Linked DNA regions of Cellulophaga sp. L1A9. The protein of the gene in region 2 binds, or shares a complex with, the protein of the main gene of each other region. Links are inferred from orthologs where the notes say so. Each region holds a gene or a part of one and is shown on either strand. Other genes may lie near its edges.

Region 1 (10,867 bases), 1.0 Mb from region 2 along the record:
TACTTTTCTGTATATTGGCTTTTGCTAGTAAAGTGTCATTGCCAATTAATTTTGCTGTTTGTAGTGCTTTATCAACATAGAAGAAAGAACTGTCTATGGCAGTTTGAGCTAATTTTTTAGATGTTTGTAATAGTACTTCTATCTGCTGATGTTTAGCTACCTCTTCTTGTGTCTGTGCTGTAGAAATATGTATTCCTATGATAAGAAATACAAATAGGAGGTATGTTTTTCTGCTTATAAATCTTTTATGGTGCTGGTAATGCATTGTTATGGTTGTGAAATTAATGCAATATAGAAAAAGCCTATCAAACCAAATTAAGAGACCATATTATTTTAGGTTAATTTCCGTAATGAAGAAATAAAATAGTTCTGTTCTCGTTGTGGTATAGTCCTTCGATTTTCAAAATTGAGCGTAACAAAATTATCATTTATACACTATTTTATGAGAGTTCTAAATTTTTATTTTACACGTTTATCAGCAATTTTGCTTGTTGTGTTGTTTAATTTTTCATGCAGTAGTGATGGGGAAAATGTAATGGATGAACCTGTAGCCCAAGAAGAAATAGGTGCAGATGGGGATACAGCTAATGAGGATGATACTGTTGATGATGCTGGAACTATTTTTTTGACCGATAATCTTATCGTTGATGCCAGCAAGGCTTTTGTAAATTACACACTTCCAGCGGCCGACTATGAGAAGTATATTAATGAAGAAGGAGATGTTCGTGACATCACCAAAGAAATATATAATCATTTCAATGATGATTATGATCTAATTGTTATTCTTGCGGTAGAAACCGTAAAAGCAGAGGATACTGCTTATGGTATTAATACTCCTGCTAAAAATAGCATTCAAGGACTTGGTGGGAGTGTATTTGATGCTACTTCTAGTTTCGGATCTGGGGGTAGGCTAAACGGAGTAATTTTTATGCCTAGAACAGAATTTGTTCAATCTGGACCTTTTTTACATGAAATTGCTCATTTATGGGCGAACAAAGGTTTTATAGCGACAACGGTAAGTGGTCATTGGGGCTATGCGAGTACGGGTGGGCAGTTAGGAGGTTTTGATGCTCTTGAAGATTTAGGTGATAATACGTATAAAGGAACGGTTGCTGGAAGAACATCTTTTGGGACTTTTGCTAATGGAGGCAATAGTATTCCTTATAGTAATGTAGAATTATATCTAATGGGATTAATTCCTGAAAATGAATTAGCATCTATTCAAGTGGCTATAAATCCGGTTGCAGGTAATGGAGCGGGTGAATTTACAGCAGATGAGATAAAAACATATACAGCACAAGAATTAATAGCTGCAAATGGTAAAAGGGTGCCTTCTTATGAAGATGCTCAAAAGGAATTTACGGCATTAACGGTAATTATTAGCCCTGAAAACGCTATAGATGATACTAAAAAAGAGGAAGTTGTAACGTCTCTAGAAGACTTTTTTAAGCAAGGTATCCCTAGTTCAGAGAGTACGTATAACTTTTGGACGGCTACGGGAGAAAGAGCGCACTTTAGTAATATCATTGATGCAGCCTCTATAAAATAAATTTAAAGGTGCCTATAATAAAAAAACCTCATAGCTTTTGTAGCTATGAGGTTTTGTACTTATAAAGCGTTAAAAGAATTAATCTTCTTTTTTATCTTCTCTAGGTTTTCTGTCATCGCGTCCACGATTATCTCTACCTCTATTGTCACGTCCACCAGAACGTTTGTCATCTCTTGGTGGTCTCGCTACATACCCTTCTGGTTTTGGTAATAAAGCTTTACGTGATACTTTCTCTTTACGAGTTTTAGGATCTACACCGAAATACTTCACTTCAAAAACATCACCCATATTAACAACGTCAGAAACATTTTCTGTACGTTCCCAAGCTAGTTCAGATACATGTAATAAAACTTCGTTTCCTGGAGCTTCAGCATATTCTACTACAGCACCAAAATCTAACATTTTTATTACTTTCACTTCGTAAGATTTACCAAGTTCAGGCTTGAATAAAATAGAATCTATTTTTGCTAAAACAGCATCAATACCTTCTTGTCCTACACCTAAAATCTCAACAATACCTTCTTCTGTTACTGGATCTTCGTTAATAACGATAGTTGTTCCAGTTTCTTTCTGCATTTCCTGAATAACTTTTCCACCTGGGCCAATTAAAGCACCAATGAATTCATTAGGAATACGTCTAGTTACCATTTTTGGAGCGTGAGATTTAACATCTTCAGCTGGAGCAGAAATCGTATCAGTAATTTTACCTAAAATATGTAAACGACCATCACGCGCTTGTTTTAGTGCATTCACTAAAATCTCGTATGATAATCCTTTAATTTTAATATCCATTTGGCAAGCAGTAATTCCTTCAGAAGTACCAGTTACTTTAAAGTCCATATCTCCTAAGTGATCTTCATCTCCTAAAATATCAGACAATACAGCGTAACGATCACCATCAGAAATTAATCCCATAGCAATACCAGAAACAGGACGTTTCATTTTAACACCAGCATCCATTAAAGCCATTGTACCAGCACAAACAGTTGCCATAGAAGAAGAACCATTAGATTCTAATACTTCAGATACAACACGTACAGTATAAGGACAATCACTAGGAATCATTCCTTTTAATCCACGTTGTGCTAAGTTACCATGACCAACTTCTCTTCTAGAAGTTCCTCTTAGTGGTCTAGCTTCACCTGTACAAAAAGGAGGGAAGTTATAATGTAAATAGAAGTTTTCTTCACCTTCGTGAGATGGCATATCTATTTTGTTAGCATCTCTAGAAGTACCTAAAGTTACGGTTGCTAAAGCTTGAGTTTCCCCACGTGTGAAAATAGCAGAACCGTGTGTAGATGGTAAATAATCTATCTCACACCAGATTGGTCTAATTTCATCAGTCTTACGACCGTCTAAACGTAAACCTTCGCTTAATGTTAATTCACGAACAGCTTCTTTTTCAGCTTTACTATAGTAACCTCCTACAAGGTGACCAAATTCTGCCATTTCTTCTTCTGTAAAAGAGGCTTTTACTTCTTCTTTTACTTCAGCAAATGCAGCACTACGTTCTGCTTTAGAAGTTCCCTTCTTAGCAATAGCATAGCATTTATCGTAAGCTAAATCGTGTATTCTTTTTTCTAATTCTTCATTTGCTTCAGCAGTTGCGTACTCGCGAACCTCTTTTTTTCCAAAAGCTTCAGCTAAACGTAATTGTGCAGCAATTTGTACTTTAATAGCTTCGTGAGCAAATTTGATAGCATCAGCCATTTCTTCTTCAGAAATTTCATCCATCTCACCCTCAACCATCATTACGGAATCAGCAGAAGCACCAATCATCATCTCTAAATCAGATTCTGCTAATTGTGCTCTTGTTGGGTTAATTACAAATTCGCCATTAACACGACCAACTCTAGCTTCAGAGATAGCGCATTCAAATGGGAAATCTGATAATTGGATTGCAGCAGAAGCAGCCAAACCAGCCATAGCTTCAGGCATAACATTTTCGTCATGAGACATTAACTGTATCATTACTTGTGTTTCTGCATGGTAATCTTTTGGGAATAAAGGACGTAAAACACGGTCTACTAGACGCATTGTTAATACCTCTCCATCACTTGGTCTTGCTTCTCTTTTAAAGAAACCACCTGGGTAACGACCTGCAGCAGCAAATTTTTCTCTGTAATCTACAGTAAGTGGAAGAAAGTCCACATCGCTTTGTTTGTAATTAGAAACTACAGTACATAATAACATACAGTTTCCTGATTGAACAACAACAGAACCGTGTGCCTGTTTTGCTAATTTTCCGGTTTCGATAGAAATTTCTCTACCGTCCCCAAGGTCAATAACCTCTTTAAATACTTTTGGAATCATAAAATTGATTTGCAACTTGTTTTTACAAGTTAGTTAAACTTTGATCTTTTTGTCTTTTATATAAGACGGACAGTTGTTGTGCTGTTGTAGTGGTGTGACCAATGAAAAACTATATGCAAGCTTTTTGTCTGCTGCCTTAAATTGTTAGTTAAGGACTTTTTGTAAAGATACATCAAAAACTAATTTGTTGTATTAAAAAAGGGGGAAGCTAAGCTTTCCCCCTTCGAAAATTATTTTCTAATGCCTAATTCTTTAATTATTTCACGATATCTTACAATATCTTTCTTAATTAAATAATCTAATAAGCTTCTTCTTTTACCTACTAACATTACTAGAGAGCGTTCCGTGTTATAATCTTTACGGTTAGTTCTTAAGTGTTGACTTAAGTGCTCAATACGATGTGTAAACAATGCAATTTGCCCTTCAGCAGAACCAGTGTTTTTTTCTTCGCCACCGTGTTTTTTGAAAAGCTCAGCTTTTCCTTCTTTTGTTAAATACATTCCAATATTATTTTTAAATGATTTTTATGTATATGATTGATTTTTTCAATCAGCTTGCAAATATAGAATTATTTTACGACAATCTTATTCTAGAAAATAGAAAATTTAAATCATCATCGTAATCAACCTCCAAAGCTATTGGTGTATGTATGCGGATTTGAATATTTCTTTACGGATAAGGGGTGTTTTGAGTTGATTTTTAAAACCAGAAGGAAGTAAAGTACTAGAATAGATGAATATAGCGTTAAATATAAAAATAAGTTATGTTTATTGTAAAATTTGGAACGTATTCTCTTAAGATTAAATCTTATACAGCTAAAGAGGTTGGATTAAAAGATGCGCATGCTAACATGACATTCATTATTTTTCAAAAAATACTTCATTTTTGGTTTGTCCCGTTAATTCCAGTAGATAAATTTTGGATCATAAAAGATAGTCATACGGGCAAGCAAATTACAGAAACTACGTCAACGATGCGCGCTGCAATTGATTTAAAGTTAATCAAACAACGCACTCCGATTTGGAGTTATTTTGGATTGATATTGATTACGTTACCCTTCTTGGTGTTTTTTATGTTTGGTGTGTATCTAAGTGTAGATAAAATTATAGATGAAGTTCAAGGAGATATTGTGAAAAATAATCGTGTGGATTTAAAAAAGGAATTAGTGAAGAATCCTCAAATAAATGATTTGTATACGTTTAAAACTATTTACCTTGATAAAGTTACTGATGAAAATGGTTATTTTGTGAACTATAAACCGTCACATTTTTCTTCATCAAGTAAAATAGATTATAGCGTAAATTATATTTCAAGAGACTCCGTAGGTTTTGAGTTTTTGAAAGACAAAAAATATAGTACTTATACCTTTGGTCTTAAAGAAGTGTTTAGGCTTTCAAAGAAAGATTTAATCTTAGCAACAAAGGGTTATAGAGAATTAGAAGTTTATGAGTATCAAAAAAAACCTAATTCTAAGTCAAAAGAGGTTGTAGGTGTTTTTGAAATTAATAGAGCGCAGGAGTGATAAATTTAGTTTTACATCAAAGATGTTTTGCAAAATTGAGTACTGCTAATGTGCTAAAGTATGGCTACAAAAAAGCTTAAGACGTGTAGTGAGCGAGCATTTTTGCGTTATAAAAAGTAATCGCTATTTGTAATAAATCATTACAAATAGCGATATTTTTTTTAAGCAGATTTCAACTCTTCTTTGCGAACTGGGTTGTTTTGAATTAAATCGATATACAGATTAATTTTCTTTTTCAAATTTTTTCTGTGAACGATAAAGTCTAAAAAGCCATGTTCCATTACAAATTCGGCAGTTTGGAAACCTTCAGGCAATTCTTTTCCTGTAGCTTCTTTAACAACTCTTGGGCCTGCAAAACCAATTAAAGCACCTGGCTCAGAAATATTAATATCACCAAGCATTGCATAAGAAGCGGTAGTTCCACCAGTGGTAGGATCTGTACATAATGAAATGTAAGGTAAACCGGCTTCTGCTAACTGTGCTAGTTTAGCAGATGTTTTTGCTAATTGCATTAATGAAAGTGCTGCTTCCATCATACGTGCACCACCAGATTTTGAAATCATTACAAATGGTAATTTCTTTTTGATAGCATAATCAATACCACGTGCAATTTTTTCTCCAACAACGCTTCCCATAGATCCGCCAATAAAAGCGAAATCCATACAGCAAACGACAACATCTTTCCCGAAAGATTTACCGATACCGGTTCTAACAGCGTCATTTAGACCTGTTTTTGCTTGTGCTGCTTTTAAACGGTCTGCGTATTTTTTAGTATCCTCGAATTTTAAAGGGTCTTTAGACGTTAATTTGCTGTCAATTTCTTTAAACTTATTGTCGTCAAATAAAATTTCAAAATACTCTTTACTTCCTATTCTTACATGGTAATCATCTTCTGGGCTTACATAAAAGTTTTTAGCTAATTCATCAGCTTCAACTATTTTACCAGTGGGTGATTTGTACCATAACCCTTTTGGGGTATCTTTTTTTTGCTCCGTTGCAGTTTGTATTCCTTTTTCTTTTCTTTTAAACCAAGACGACATACATTGAATATTTAGTTAAACGGATATTATTTTGAGTTAGTTAAACTGTACACTATAGCGTGTTTTCGTTATTTAAATCAGCAAATGCTTTTTTCAAACGCGTAACAAATGTTTTTTCGCCTTCACGTAACCATACTCTTGGATCGTAAAATTTCTTGTTAGGCTCATCAGCACCATTAGGGTTTCCAATTTGTGCTTGCAAGTAGTCTTTTTTATCTTGGATGTAATCACGAATACCTTCTAAGAATGCATATTGTAAATCTGTATCAATATTCATTTTTATAACACCGTAACTAATTCCTTCTCTAATTTCTTCAACTGTAGATCCTGAACCACCATGAAAAACAAAATCAATATGGTTGTGCTCTACGTTATATTTTTTAGTGATGTATTCCTGAGAATTTTTTAAAATTTTCGGAGTTAATTTTACGTTCCCTGGCTTGTATACTCCATGGACATTACCAAATGCAGCAGCAATTGTAAATCTAGGACTTACTTTTGATAATTCTTCATAAGCATAAGCTACTTCTTCTGGTTGTGTATATAGTTTAGAATCATCTACATCAGAATTATCAACACCATCTTCTTCACCACCAGTAATCCCTAATTCAATCTCTAAAGTCATTTCCATTTTTGCCATTCTAGTAAGGTATTCTTTACAGATAGCAATATTTTCTTCAAGAGGCTCTTCAGATAAATCAATCATGTGAGAGCTGAAAAGAGATTTTCCAGTTTCTTTATAATGTTGTTCACTAGCATCTAAAAGACCGTCGATCCAAGGTAATAGTTTTTTAGCGCAATGATCCGTGTGTAAAATTACAACAGCACCATATGCCTCTGCTAATTGATGTATATGTTTAGCTCCTGCAATTGCACCTTGTATAGCTGCTTTTTGACCGTCGTTTGATAAGCCTTTTCCTGCATTAAATTGAGCACCACCGTTTGAAAATTGAATGATAACAGGTGCGTTTAAACTTGCTGCCGTTTCAAGAACTGCATTAATAGTATCTGAACCAATAACATTTACTGCTGGTAAAGCAAATCCTTTTTCTTTTGCGTAGTCGAAAATTTCTTGTACTTGGTCTCCAGTTGCAACGCCTGGTTTTATATTATGAGCCATAATTATTATTTTCTTGAATTAGTAATTGAAATATTGAATAACAAAAGTAATAAAATATTTAAGAGAGTGTCTCCTTTTTATCTTCAAACAGTGTGCTGAGGTTCTTATTCTCTCGCGATAACGTTTTAGTTGTTATACCTGTATTTTAAAATGGATAATTAATACCGATTTGTAACACAGAATTTGCGAAATTATAGTCTCTAAACCATCTTTTTGATAGTTCTTCAGCGGGATTGTATGTTTTAAAACCTAAATCTACTCTAAAAACAAAGTAAGTAAAATCATAACGGATACCAAAACCTGTCCCTAATGCAATGTCCTGCAAGGAGCTTATTCCGTTAAACGTGGCATCGGTATTTTCAACGTTATCATAAACGTTCCATATATTACCTGCATCTGCAAACAGACCTCCTTTTATATTTCCAGCGATAGGAAATCGGTATTCAAGGTTAAACGCTAATTTGAAATTCGCTTCATTAAAATCATTTAAATTATCCGTTTTTCCAGGTCCTAATGTATAAGGGCTCCAAGCGCGGTTGTCATAAGAACCACCAGCGAAATAACTACGGGAAAACGGAATGCTATTAGAGTTGCCGTAAGGAATAGCGATACCCATAAAGCTTCTAAAAGCTAAAACTTTAGATTCAGATAAATCCCAATGTTTAATATAGTCAAATTCTGTTTTTAAATATTGTGAGTAAGGAACACTAAATACAAGCTTGTTGCCATCTTCATCTTCGTTAAAAGGAATGCCGGTAGCTGCAAGGGATAGTAAATTACCAGCGCCTTCTATTTTAAATTTAAATTGATGAAAGCTATTGTCTGTTAAACTCGTTTGATTGTTTTTTGAAAACGTATAGTTGGTGGCAAATATTAAATTGTTTTGCGTTAAACGTTCGCGCCTTTCTTCAATACTACGTACCTCTTCGTAATCATCGCTTGATGAGGTTACTTCCTCGTCCAGTATTGCTTTTGTAAAACCAGTAGTTCCCTCAGGTATAGTAAGTCTAAAATCACCATCTTCACCTACAGGTTCATAATTTTGCGATAAATTGGTGTCTGTTTCATAGATATCTTGATCAGCAATAGTGTTTAATCTAGAAAAAGAGCTTTGATAAACATAGAAATACCGATCAATATTTACATTTTTCACATATTGAATGTTAAGAAGTTCAATGTTGTGTTTTAATTGTGTGTTAGGAGACCAACTATACCCCAAAACACTATTTAATGTTTGCTTGTCTAAACCAATATTCTGCTGAAAACTCGTTCCAATGGAGATTCTAGTTTTTGGAAGCATGTAATAAGGTATAATTTTTTTGGTATCGATAAACGGGAACCAGATACGTGGAAAATCTAATGCAATATCACCACCAAAATCTTGTACATTAAAAAACTGACGGTCTGATACATTAGGATCGCTTGATGCGCCAATATTTGCAGTGGCTGAAATGCTTAGATTTTCTGCTCCTTTAAATAGGTTTCTAATATTCAACGCTGGGGTGAAGGATATACCAAAGTCTTGAATGTTTGATCTGCTAACATCGGTATCAAAACTCAAGGAATACTTATCACGCGCGGTTAAATAAATGTTAGATGCTAATGATGCATTGCTGCTATCTGCTATGATTTCAATGTTAGGATACTTGAAGTTATTTAAGTTATTTATTTGCCTGTAAGTACGTAATCTATTAATATCTCTGTAGACGCTATCTTTTTCCATGAAAATTGCATCGGTAAGGGCTTTGGGTTTGTAGTTGAGTTTATCCTTATAATAAATGGTAAAGCCTTTAAAATTTACAGAGTCTAGTTCTTTAGGATTGTTTGCAAAGAGATGATCTGCAAAAATATTTACTTTACTAAATTTATAAACTTTGTATGCTGTTTTAGTAGAGTCCCCTCTTGTTTTTAAATTGTCAATATTTAAAGCAATAATCATTTCTTGATCGTCTTTTGCTGCTATGGTGTCTGTAATGATGTCATAACTAATAGAACTCTCTTGAAAATTATAAACCCCTTTATTTCTAAATAACTCTGTTAATCGTTCTCTTTCTTGTGTAAAGTTAGAAAGATCAAATTGAGTTTTGTTTTTTACAGCAGATGTTGTCTTATTAAGTTGGTATATAGAATCTATTGCAGGCGACGCGATGACGCTATACGTAGAGTCAATCATAAAGGGTTTACCTAATTGTAAGTCGTAAGTAATGGCCGCTTTTTTCTTTCTTTTAGTGCTGTCTATCGTAAAGTTTCCTGTGGCATTAAAATAGCCTCTATTGCCGTAATACGCTTTTATCCGTTTTAAAGATTTGGTGGTCTTTGCTGTATCTATAATAACAGGAGCTTCTCCTATTTTTTTAAACCACTCGCTATACCCTTTGACCATGAAAGATTCGCCAAGGCTGTCTAGTTGTTTTTGTGAAATAAGTTTGCGCCACCTTTCCTCGCGTTTGTCTTTTTTGTGAAGCCAAGCTTGGTAGGAAGAATCTGGATTTTGTTTTGCTAAATTGTACAGGTTTAAGCGCAAAGGGTATCCCGCCAAAGAACTGTTGGGTTTTTGAATAACAAGACTTTTTACATTCTCGTCTTTAATTTTATCACCATCTGCAAGTATTGTGTTATCTATGAGTAAAAGCTCATCGTCTTCTACTCTTTTTAACGCATTGCAAGACACGATGATTAAACCTAAAAATAATAAGACTATTTTTGTGCTGTTATTTTTCAAACTTAATTTAGATTCTAAGAAAATCAAAAATACGTTATTTGTATGGTTGGTAAAAGCCAAATAAAACTTATAAAAAGCCTTCAGCTTAAAAAAAATAGAATTCAACATCAATTGTTTGTAGTAGAAGGTTTAAAAACGATTCAAGAGCTTTTAAAATCTTCTTTTGAAGTTTATAAGGTGTTTAGTACAGATGCAGGTTTTGTTTCAGATAATGAAGAAATTTCAGAATTAATCTCGGCGGCTGATTTAAAGAAGATGAGCTCTTTGAATACCCCTAATGGGTATTTAGGAGTGTTTAAAATGTCAAAAGTAGGTGCCATTCAGCTGAATGATTGGATTGTCGCGGTAGATACTGTTCAAGATCCTGGGAATTTAGGAACTATAATACGGCTGTGTGATTGGTTTGGGATTAAAAATTTAGTGTGTAGTGCTACGACCGTAGATTGTTATAATCCGAAAGTGATACAAGCGACCATGGGTTCTATTACAAGAGTGAATGTTACCTATTTAAATTTAACCGATTTTTTGCAAACCTCAGAACTGCCCATCTATGGCGCTTTTATGGATGGTGAAAGGGTGTATGATTCAAAAATTTCTTCAA
Region 2 (10,983 bases):
TCCTGCATTTTTAGAAATAAGTTTTTTGTGTCTTCCTGAAACCTTAGCATTATAAGTACCATTACTCATCGCTGTGATATCTGCCTTAGAGTTACTAATTAATAAGGTATTATCTTTAAACAACATGTTTACTGTAAATGGTGCATCAGGAATTTCAACTTGGTAGAATCCGTTTTCTGCAGTAACTGCTCCTTCTTTTATACCAATTTTCATGATACGGTTAAAGATCTCTTTCTCTTCTGAAGTAACCATCAAAATAAATTTTGGAATAGGCTCCGTCTTCGTTTTAGTAACCTCTATACTTTCATAATTTTCATCATAGTCATAGGTAGTATACGTTACCTCAACATTTTCTACCCCATTCATAACCAACAACATATCTCCACGAACCACTTTGGCGATAGCCTCTTCGTCTAATAAAATTGAAATTAATCGGGTTGCAATAGGTACAAAATCTTCTAAATGTTCTTTCTCTACACCTTCAAACATTGCATCTACTAATTTAGGGTATGCGCTTAAGGTGCCTTCTGTACTTGTATTTATTGAGAAATAACCATTCATGCTATCTTCATTAAAATACTTAAAAAAGTTTTTATTCATTTTACCATTGTATATGGCTCTTTGGTATTCTGCCATTTCATCATTCATGGTGTATACTGTTTTGATCGATGCATTTGTATCGTCAAAATTTAATTTAGAAGTTAAAGACATTCCTCCATATAATCTATCAAAATTAAACATATCATAAGGGTTATCACCATAATAGCCCCCTCCAAAATAAGAAGGTATTGCGTCTCTATATAAAGCCGTAAAATCATTGACCCAAACAGTAGCTTCATCTTTTCCTGAGCCTATACTCTTCACATAAGAACTATTCTTTAAAATACTTCCTTCAGCATAACTGCCTTTCATTATTTTCTTTGCTTTTTCAATAATAGAAGCTAAAGATACTAGTCTATCAGCTGCTCTCTTAGCTGCTCTTATTTCACGCTTTCTATCTTGCTCCTCATAGTAATCATCATTGTAATAACTAGAATCATCATATTCGGTAGATTCTATTACAGTTTCTTCTATTTCATCTACATAAATATCTTCTATAATTTCTGCAACCTCTTCAACTTCTGCAACACCATCTTCTGTGATAGTACCTTCGATATACAATCTTTCTACTTCATTTTCTGTATTAGACGTAATAGTCACTGTTTTACTTTGGCTGCCACTCTTATTAGAACTATCAAACTTAACCAAAATAGTTCCTGACTCCCCTGGTGCAATTTCTTCTGAAGAAAAGCTAGGAACGGTACATCCACAACTTGCTTTTGCATCTGTGATTACTAAAGCTGAATCTCCTGTATTCGTAAAATTAAACGTATGTTCTACCACATCGCCTTCTTTAATCGTCCCAAAATTATAGGTAGATTCATCAAAACTCAATATAGGGTAATAACCTGCCACTGCATCTGCAGCCTCTTCTACCGCTTCTACAGTATAATCGTAATCATCATAACCATACACATCGTCATAATTACTTTCCTCCTGAGCGATTGTAATTAATAAGGTATCGTCATTCCACATGGTTACCATGTTATCATAACTCTCTACCATATATGAAAGACCACCTTCATATTGAATTTTTTCTTTATCACTTTCTGATAAAAGACTAAAAAAACCGCGTTTATCTTTTAGTGGAACTAGAAAGCTATGTGTAAAAACACCTTCTTCTGTCTCCATAAAGTAATAGAAATTTGCAGACAAATCAATTCCCAGTGTTTCTAAATCAGTTACAGAACCGTCGGTTTTTCTTGACAATTCCTTTATAAACATCTTTCCCATTTTAGAATTTTCAAATTCTGAAACGGAAACTAAATCGGTAATATTTCTTCCTTTAAGAGCTATAACAACACTTGCATTCTTTGGCACTTTTGATATTAAATCTTGCGCAGAAACTACTAATGTAGCAAAGCAAAGAGTTGTAAAAAGTAATACTTTTTTCATTGAAAAGGGTATTTATTATGGTTGAACTATTTAGATAATTGTATTGTATTTGCCACACTTTTTTCTCCTAAAATAAGAGACATTGCATCTATTTTTAAAAAAACTGCTTTTTTGTTTGGGGCTATTTTTGCATTCCCATTAGAGCTGCTTTTAATTTCATTTTTAAAGCGGTAAATACTCGTAAAGGTTGCATCATTAAATATTTTCCGATCTTCTCCTTTAAGTCTATAAAACGTTTTTTTTATCTTGGCATCATAAGAAAAATAACGCTGAAAATTATTTGTAGCTGTATTGTATGAGAAATTAGTAGTATTGAAATTCGTTTTTTCTTTTTTGTTCTGTTGTTTTATTAGATCCTGAAAAACAGCATCTAAACTTGCCACCTTATCAAAATTACAGGAAAGTGTGAAAATATAATTTTCGTAATCTGTAGTCTTTTTAATATTTGTAATACCATTTATGGTTTTTAAATGATTCTCAGCATCTTTCAAGGCTAAGTTAATATCATCCTTAGAAGGAACTTTATAACCATTTACACTATCTAATAACATTACCGATGCTATTTTACTTTTACTTCTACTCAGATTAAAAGTAACCAACATAGTACCACTGCCATCAGCATTTAGATTTATCTCTTCCAAAACTTCAAAACAGCTTGTAAAAAGTAGCATTGAAAAAAATAGAATAAAATAGAATGTAGTTTTTCTAATCATATGCATATGTAATACTAGTTAAGTATGTAAACTTCTAATTATGTTACAAATTGTGTAAACTATTTTTTAATTTTCAGATTACTGTACAAAGAAATAACATAAAACAAAAACGAAATACCCTGAATACCGTGAATTTTAAAAGACGTAAAAAGCTGGTTTGAAATTCCGAAATAGCGAAAAAATAGTTGTCCTTAAGAAATAGCGCTTAAAAAAATTGCTCAAATAACAACTATAATCTATTGAATTTATGAGCACCAATCACTAACTCCTACAAATTAAACAACCACTTACAACATCTTATGTTGCATATTTTCTCAGGCCTTATTTCATGCTTCAAGATTTGCAGATAATGACTCAATACTTACAGAGCCATACTAAAGCAAGCAGTAAGTTTGAGTATAATTATTTGAAAATCAACGCCTAGAGGTTTAAATAATTGTATTAATAATAACAATAAACCTAAATTATTACATGATGAAAAAACTAAAAATGTTTACTTTTTTACTAGGAGGAATTCTCCTTGTAAACTGTTCTACAGAAGATCCTGACACTGCCAGTAACCTTGAGGAACTAGACGTATTAAAATTTTCTGCGACGCAAGCCTTTTTCGTTGGCGATAATCGCACCGATGCAACAACACTTAATGGTGGATATTGGTGGACCATCTATAAAGAAGGCGGCTGGGGTAAATTAAATTTCTCTGGTGCACAAACGTATCCTGGTAACTTTGAAATAGAATATAAGAACAACCAAGATATTGTTGGTGGTAAAGGCTGGGAATATGGGCAATGGAATAGAGTCATTAATTACAACATTGGAACCCTAGAAGGTTCTTACAAATTTGTTGGAGCTTATGGTTGGGCAAAAGCTACCTCTGGCGAATTAATTGAATATTATATTGTTGATAAGAAAAAGGGAAATGGAATTCCTGGAGTAAATAAAAATCAGGACTTTACTGTAAATAACAAAAATTACAGATTTTTAGTTCAAGATAGAGACGGACCCTCTGTAGAAGGTGATAAAAAGTTCAAGCAATTTATTTCTGAAAACAAAAACCCAAATAGTATTGCTTTAAATGTAGATCAGAGGATTAGCTTCCAAAAACATGCTGAACACTGGGGCACCTATGGTAACGAAGGCAGTTTAAATAACTGGGGTTGGTACCAAGTTTTTGGTATTGAAAGCTTTAACTACAATGCAAGTCAAAATGACGGTAATGGAAACTGGGGTAAAATAAATGCAACAATCTGGTAAACTAAATCTATAAAAGTGCCCGCAACAATTTTAGTTCGCCTACACTTAATCCTGCTTTTTTAAATGAAAAAATCTACAGTATACTTCTTATTTATTTCAACACTTCTTTTAAATAGCTCCTGCGCAGAAAAGAAGGTAGAACCTCTTACTCCCGCTAATTTTATTTTTGTAGAAGGAGGAATGATGAAAAATAAGAATTCTCAGTTGTATGGAATTAAAGGCAAAGTTCTTGACTTTTATATGGGTAAATATGAAATTACACAAAAAGAATGGAATGAAATTATGCCCAAAAACCCTTCCAATACTATAGGTGACAGTTTACCTGTTGAAATGGTTACTTGGTATGATTGTATCAGGTATTGCAATAAAAGAAGCAAAAAAGAAGGCTTAATTCCTTATTATGATATTGATACTACTAAAGACACTTTAGAGGGAGATATTCGTATAAATAGAAAAGCGAGCGGTTACAGATTGCCAACAGAGGTAGAATGGGAGTATGCTGCTGGAGGTGGGCAGCTAAGCAAAAGTTTTACATATAGCGGTAGTGATGTAATTGACAGTGTCGCCTGGACTTGGAAAAATACTGGCGATACTATTCTTTCTGGAAACTGGAATTACAGAAGTATGCAACACAATCATTGCTCTACTAAACCTGTGGGCTTAAAAAAACCTAATGAACTGGGTTTTTATGATATGACAGGCAATGTAATGGAATGGTGTGAAGAATGGCATGTAACGGAACATATCTCTAAAGGAACATACCGAACACAAAGAGGTGGCGGATGGATCAACATAGATGATTATGCTAAAGTAGCTCACAGAGGTTATAATGAAGCCAAAAGAAAAGCTATGGATCAAGGCTTTAGAATATGTAGAAACAAAGACTAAAATTTTCGCTTGAGCTTTTTATAGTACTTACAAAACAAAAACTCCGGCTATATGCCGGAGTTTTTTATACTATTTATTCCTTAGGAGGATCCATTTTAAAGTCTTCCATGAATTTGGTGGTGTAATTCCCCGCCAAATAATCTGGATGATCCATTAATTGTCTATGAAAAGGTATGGTTGTTTTTACACCTTCAATTACAAATTCATCTAAAGCACGCTTCATTTTATTAATAGCCTCTTCTCTTGTTTGAGCCGTAGTTATTAATTTTGCGATCATAGAATCGTAATTTGAGGGTATAGTATACCCGCTATATACGTGCGTATCTAAACGAATACCGTGACCTCCAGGAGTATGTAATGTTGTTATTTTTCCTGGTGAAGGGCGAAAATCATGGTAGGGATCTTCTGCATTAATTCTACATTCAATTGAATGTAACTTTGGCAAATAGTTCTTACCTGAGATTGGCACACCTGCAGCTACAAGAATTTGCTCACGAATAAGATCGTAATCTATTACCTGCTCTGTAATTGGATGTTCTACCTGAATACGTGTATTCATCTCCATAAAATAGAAGTTACGGTGTTTATCTACCAAAAATTCTATAGTACCTGCGCCTTCATATTTTATATATTCTGCTGCTTTTACCGCCGCTGCTCCCATTTCTTCTCGCAACTTATCTGTCATAAAAGGAGAAGGTGTTTCTTCGGTAAGTTTTTGATGGCGTCTTTGGATAGAGCAATCTCTTTCGGATAAATGACATGCTTTACCGTATTGATCACCCACAATTTGAATTTCAATATGACGTGGTTCTTCAATAAGTTTCTCCATGTACATACCACCATTACCAAATGCAGCTTTAGCTTCTTGAACAGCACTATTGTAAAGATCTTCTAATTTATCTTCACTCCAAACAGCACGCATTCCTTTTCCACCACCACCAGCGGTTGCTTTAATCATAACGGGATATCCCATTTTTTTAGCAATCTTCTTGGCATCTGCAACATCTTTTAATAAGCCATCAGAACCAGGTACACAAGGTACTCCAGCTTCTTTCATTGTTAGTTTTGCAGTAGCTTTATCACCCATTTTATCTATTTGATCCCCAGAGGCACCAATAAATTTAATATCGTGTTCTGCACAAATTCTTGAAAATTTAGAATTTTCAGACAAAAACCCATATCCTGGATGAATAGCATCAGCATTTGTAATTTCTGCTGCCGCTATAATATTAGGTATTTTTAAATATGACTCACTACTAGGTGCTGGGCCAATACATACTGCTTCATCTGCAAAACGTACATGCAGACTTTCTTCATCTGCTTTAGAATAGACTGCAACAGTTTTGATCCCCATTTCACGACAAGTCCTGATAATGCGCAGTGCAATCTCTCCTCTATTTGCAATTAATATTTTTTTAAACATCTTTTGAAATTTTATATGTTGAATCCTAAATTTTAAATGGATTTTAAATGGTTGAAGACAACCATTTAAAATTTAAGTATCTAAAATTTCTTATGATGGATCTACCAAAAATAATGGTTGATCAAATTCCACTGGTGAAGAATCGTCTACTAATACTTTAACGATTTTACCTGAAACCTCAGATTCAATATCATTGAATAATTTCATTGCTTCAATAACACAAAGTACATCTCCTTTGTTTATTGTACTCCCTACTTCAACAAAAACAGGTTTTTCTGGTGATGCTTTTCTATAGAATGTACCAATAATTGGAGACTTGATGGTAATATATTTATCATCATCATTAACCTCTGCTTTGGCTGCAATTTCTACTGAAGTAGCATCTTCCTTAGCAGGTGCGGCTGGCATCATTTGATTTTGTGCCATTGGTATTTGTTGAACATATGTAGTTGGTTCTAAACCAGCTGCCCCAGTGCGGATCGTTATTTTGATGTCTTCCATCTCTAATTTAACCTCGCTAGCACCAGATTTGGCTACAAATTTAATCAAGCTTTGAATTTCTTTAATATCCATCGAATTCTAGTTTAATATAATAGTTGATATTGTTATTTTGAGTTATATGCCCATTTTAAATATATAGATCCCCAAGTGAATCCTCCTCCGAAAGCAGCAAAAACTAAGTTGTCCCCTTTTTTTAATTGCTTTTCGTAATCGTATAATAAAAGCGGTAAAGTTGCCGATGTCGTATTGCCATACTTTTGAATATTCATCATCACTCTATCATGATCCAAGCCCATTCTATTGGCTGTGGCATCAATAATACGCTTATTGGCTTGATGTGGTACCAACCAAGAAACATCATCATGTGTTAATGAATTACGTTCCATGATTTCAGCTGCTGCGTCTGCCATTTTAGACACGGCAAATTTAAATACTGTTTTCCCGTCTTGAAAAATATAGTGTTGTTTATTCTTTACAGACTCTTCAGTGGCCGGCATTATAGACCCACCACCATTCATACTTAAATATTCTCTTCCATTACCATCAGAGCGCAAATACTCATCTTGCATTCCTAAACCTTCTTCATTGGGCTCAAAAAGTGCAGCACCTGCTCCATCTCCAAAAATAATACACGTAGTTCTGTCTTCATAATCAATAATAGACGACATTTTATCTGCCCCTATTAAAAGTACTTTCTTATACTTTCCAGATTCTATAAAACCTGCAGCCGTAGACATTCCAAACAAGAAACTTGAACATGCCGCTAGCAAATCAAATGCAAACGCATTAGTAGCACCTATTTCTGAGGCTACAAATGCAGCTGTTGACGCCACTAAAGTATCCGGTGTTGCCGTACCCACTAGTACTAGATCTATTTCACTAGGGTCTATACCCCTCTTTTTTATTAAATCTTCCGCAGCTTTAATAGCCATATATGACGTACCAACTCCTTCTTTTTTAAGTACTCTTCTTTCTTTAATACCTGTTCTAGTAGTGATCCATTCATCATTAGTATCTACTAGTTCTTCCAACATTTTATTCGTCATTACGAACTCAGGGACATAGCCCCCTACCGCCGTGATGGCCGCTGATAGTTTAGTCATTTAGAAACGTTTTTGTGCTTAAATCTTTAAAAAAGCAACAAATTTGGTGAAAAATAGTCAATTTTTGCGACTTTTTATCTTAAAAACTCTTGTTTTTAAAAATTTGAATTGCTGTCATAAAAAAACTCCCAACTTTTACAAGTGGGAGTCCATATACTTTCATCAGAAGTTAATTAAGCAACTGCTTCTTCTGTATTATCAATTAAAACTTGGCCTCTGTAATATAATTTACCTTCATGCCAGTGTGCTCTGTGGTACAAATGCATTTCTCCAGTTGTTGGATCTTTTGCAAGAGTAGGGGCAACAGCCTTATAATGTGTTCTTCTTTTATCTCTTCTTGTTCTGGAAATCTTCCGTTTTGGATGCGCCATTTTTAAAACTTATTTATCCGTTAATAACTTTTTTAATGAATCCCAACGAGGATCCGTTTCTTTATTTTTATTTTCTTTTACTTCCTTTGGATGTAATTTTTCTAGCTTTTCTAATGTTGCTGACTTTAAAGTGCCATCCTCAACTCCAGGATGTACTTTTTTAAGCGGCACAGCTAAAACGATCATTTCATAAACATATTGTGAAATATCTACCTGAAAATCCCCGTGTGGGAGAATCAGAATTTCATCATTGTCATCATTAAACTCTTCACCAAACTTAACTAGCAGCTCTAAATCAGCTTCTATAGGTTGGTCATAAGGCTCATTGGTAACATCACAATAAACGTTTACTGTACCCGTCGCAGCTATCTCTAACTCTAACATCGTACTAGATCTATTTAATATCACTTCTAATTGAATAGCAGCGTTATTAAACTCATCATATTCAAAAGATTCAAAGAACGTATTCTCTATTTCAAAATTAAATTCGTGTCTTCCCTGCTTCAATCCTGAAAAAGGAATCACAAACTCTTTATGCTTCTTCATGTTTGACACTTATTATTAGTGCTCCTGCCACGTAAAGGCGGGTGCAAAGATACTATTATTTTACTAAAACCCAACTTTTTAGCTTATTTTGTAAAATAGCGTTTAGAGGCTGTATTTACTACTATAATCAGCTAAAAATTATTTCTCGCCCAACTTATTTATCTAAATTCTCGTTTTAATCTTGACTTTTTAAGTGGATTTGCCGTTAGCTCGCTATATTCTTTTCTATTTCTAAAAATTTCTATCGCCTTAAAAACAGCTTCCTCAAAAGAGCTATGATCTGCCTTTCCTTTTCCTGCAATTTCATATGCAGTTCCATGATCTGGAGAAGTACGCACTTTATTTAAGCCCGCAGTATAATTTACTCCTTTTCCAAACGATATCGTTTTAAACGGAATTAAACCTTGATCGTGGTATGCTGCTAAAATAGCATCAAATTTCTTGTAACCATCAGAACCAAAAAAGCTATCTGCTGCATAAGGGCCAAAAACCAAATGACCGGCCTCTGAAAGCTCGTGTATTGCTGGCTTTAAGGTATCATCATCTTCTTTCCCTATAATGCCATTATCTCCACTATGCGGGTTAATCCCCAATATTGCAATTTTTGGCTTAGAGATACCAAAATCCATTTTCAAAGAATTTTCTATGGTAGCTACTTTACTTTTAATTAATTCTGGCGTAATAGCCGTCGCAACATCTTTTACCGCAATATGATCTGTAAGCAACCCTACTTTTAAATCGTCTGTGATCATGAACATTAAACTTTCTCCTTCCAACTCTTGTGCAAGAAAATCTGTATGTCCTGGAAAATTAAAATCATCAGCCTGTATATTGCTTTTATTTATTGGAGCCGTTACCAAAACATCTATTGCTCCTTCTTTCAATGCTTGCACTGCAGCTTTCAATGATTTGATAGCAAAATCTCCAGCCTCTTTAGTGGCCTCTCCAAATTTAATATTCGGAATTTCGCGCCATACATTAACGACATTGATTTTACCATCTAAGGCCTTAGACGCCTCTTGCACCCCATGATAGTTAATCTCTATATTTAGTTCAGATTTTTGATATGATATTGTTTTATTTGATGCAAAAATCACAGGAGTGCAGAAATCTAACATTCGAGTATCTTCAAAAGTTTTCAATACGACCTCACAACCTATTCCATTTAAATCGCCAATAGAAACCCCTACTTTAATTTTTTGTCTTTCCTCCATGATATCTTATGGGTTTATAGTAATTTTACACCACAAAACTAGTTAATTAAAACGACACATGTTTACAGGAATAATTGAAACTTTAGGAGAAGTAAAGACTTTACAGAAAGAAGACACTAATTTACACATTACTGTGAAGTCTACAATTACTCCAGATCTTAAAATTGACCAAAGTGTATCTCATAATGGTGTTTGTTTAACCGTTGTAGCTGTAAAAGGCGATTCTTACACCGTAACAGCTATTGATGAAACCTTACAAAAAACAAATTTAGACCAATTAAATGTTGGGGATAAGGTAAATTTAGAACGTGCTATGATTCTAGGATCCCGTTTAGATGGCCATATTGTTCAAGGACACGTAGACCAAATTGGAACCTGTATAAACGTGGAAGAAAAAGACGGAAGCTGGTTATTTACTTTTGAGTATGATGCTACCTTAAATAACCCTACGATAGAAAAAGGCTCCATCACTATTGACGGAACCAGTTTAACTGTCGTAAATTCAGGCAACAACACCTTTAGCGTTGCTATTATCCCTTACACCTACGAGCATACTCGTTTTAAAACCTATAAAAAAGGAACTATTGTTAACCTTGAATTTGATGTCATTGGAAAATATGTAGCTAAATTAATGGCTAATAGGATTTAATTTTTAGCGACACCATTCTTGTATTCCGCAACAATACCCTCTGCTTTATCCTTGTCTTTCTCTAATACAGATAAGGATATTGTAGATTCTGTGCCCCCGACAAAACCGGCAATCACGCCAGAATTCTGTTCGTTTTTTTCAATAAACGGAATGTTTGCTTCTTCAAATAGGCCTTTTAAAAGAATAACTGCTACTTGAGTACCACTATATATTTTAGTGTATTTTTCACTATCGATCATAATATTTCTTGTTTAAATTAAAACTACAATAATCTTATGGATAGCCACTAAACTTTAATAAAAATTTGTCTTTTATAAAGTACAAAA

What was found.
Region 1: the proteins of accC (region 2) and accD are in contact, whole or in part, in a solved structure (PDB 8UXZ), measured with the Escherichia coli proteins. The link is inferred for Cellulophaga sp. L1A9 from one-to-one orthologs.

The regions. Positions count from the first base shown.
Region 1 is NZ_CP047027.1:2,761,875-2,772,741, forward strand. Bases 4,486-7,361 are described here. They hold accD (acetyl-CoA carboxylase, carboxyltransferase subunit beta), read right to left. Parts: upstream 6,425-7,361; coding sequence 5,546-6,424; downstream 4,486-5,545. Other genes in these bases: GQR94_RS12030 (hypothetical protein), read left to right, coding at 4,626-5,384; fbaA (class II fructose-bisphosphate aldolase), read right to left, coding at 6,477-7,361. Outside these bases: GQR94_RS12010 (tetratricopeptide repeat protein), read right to left, coding at 1-265; GQR94_RS12015 (hypothetical protein), read left to right, coding at 443-1,549; GQR94_RS12020 (polyribonucleotide nucleotidyltransferase), read right to left, coding at 1,628-3,862; rpsO (30S ribosomal protein S15), read right to left, coding at 4,093-4,362; more of fbaA, read right to left, coding at 7,362-7,544; GQR94_RS12045 (BamA/TamA family outer membrane protein), read right to left, coding at 7,690-10,374; GQR94_RS12050 (RNA methyltransferase), read left to right, coding at 10,309-10,867.
Region 2 is NZ_CP047027.1:1,712,701-1,723,683, forward strand. Bases 4,099-7,090 are described here. They hold accC (acetyl-CoA carboxylase biotin carboxylase subunit), read right to left. Parts: upstream 6,274-7,090; coding sequence 4,924-6,273; downstream 4,099-4,923. Other genes in these bases: GQR94_RS07340 (SUMF1/EgtB/PvdO family nonheme iron enzyme), read left to right, coding at 4,099-4,850; accB (acetyl-CoA carboxylase biotin carboxyl carrier protein), read right to left, coding at 6,364-6,846; GQR94_RS07355 (beta-ketoacyl-ACP synthase III), read right to left, coding at 6,879-7,090. Outside these bases: GQR94_RS07325 (DUF1573 domain-containing protein), read right to left, coding at 1-1,995; GQR94_RS07330 (hypothetical protein), read right to left, coding at 2,022-2,708; GQR94_RS07335 (glycoside hydrolase family 11 protein), read left to right, coding at 3,180-3,962; more of GQR94_RS07340, read left to right, coding at 4,026-4,098; more of GQR94_RS07355, read right to left, coding at 7,091-7,877; rpmF (50S ribosomal protein L32), read right to left, coding at 8,051-8,248; GQR94_RS07365 (DUF177 domain-containing protein), read right to left, coding at 8,258-8,794; 4-hydroxythreonine-4-phosphate dehydrogenase PdxA, read right to left, coding at 8,953-10,008; GQR94_RS07375 (riboflavin synthase), read left to right, coding at 10,067-10,657; GQR94_RS07380 (putative signal transducing protein), read right to left, coding at 10,654-10,896; GQR94_RS07385 (acyltransferase family protein), read right to left, coding at 10,944-10,983. UniProt on the Escherichia coli protein: This protein is a component of the acetyl coenzyme A carboxylase complex; first, biotin carboxylase catalyzes the carboxylation of the carrier protein and then the transcarboxylase transfers the carboxyl group to form malonyl-CoA.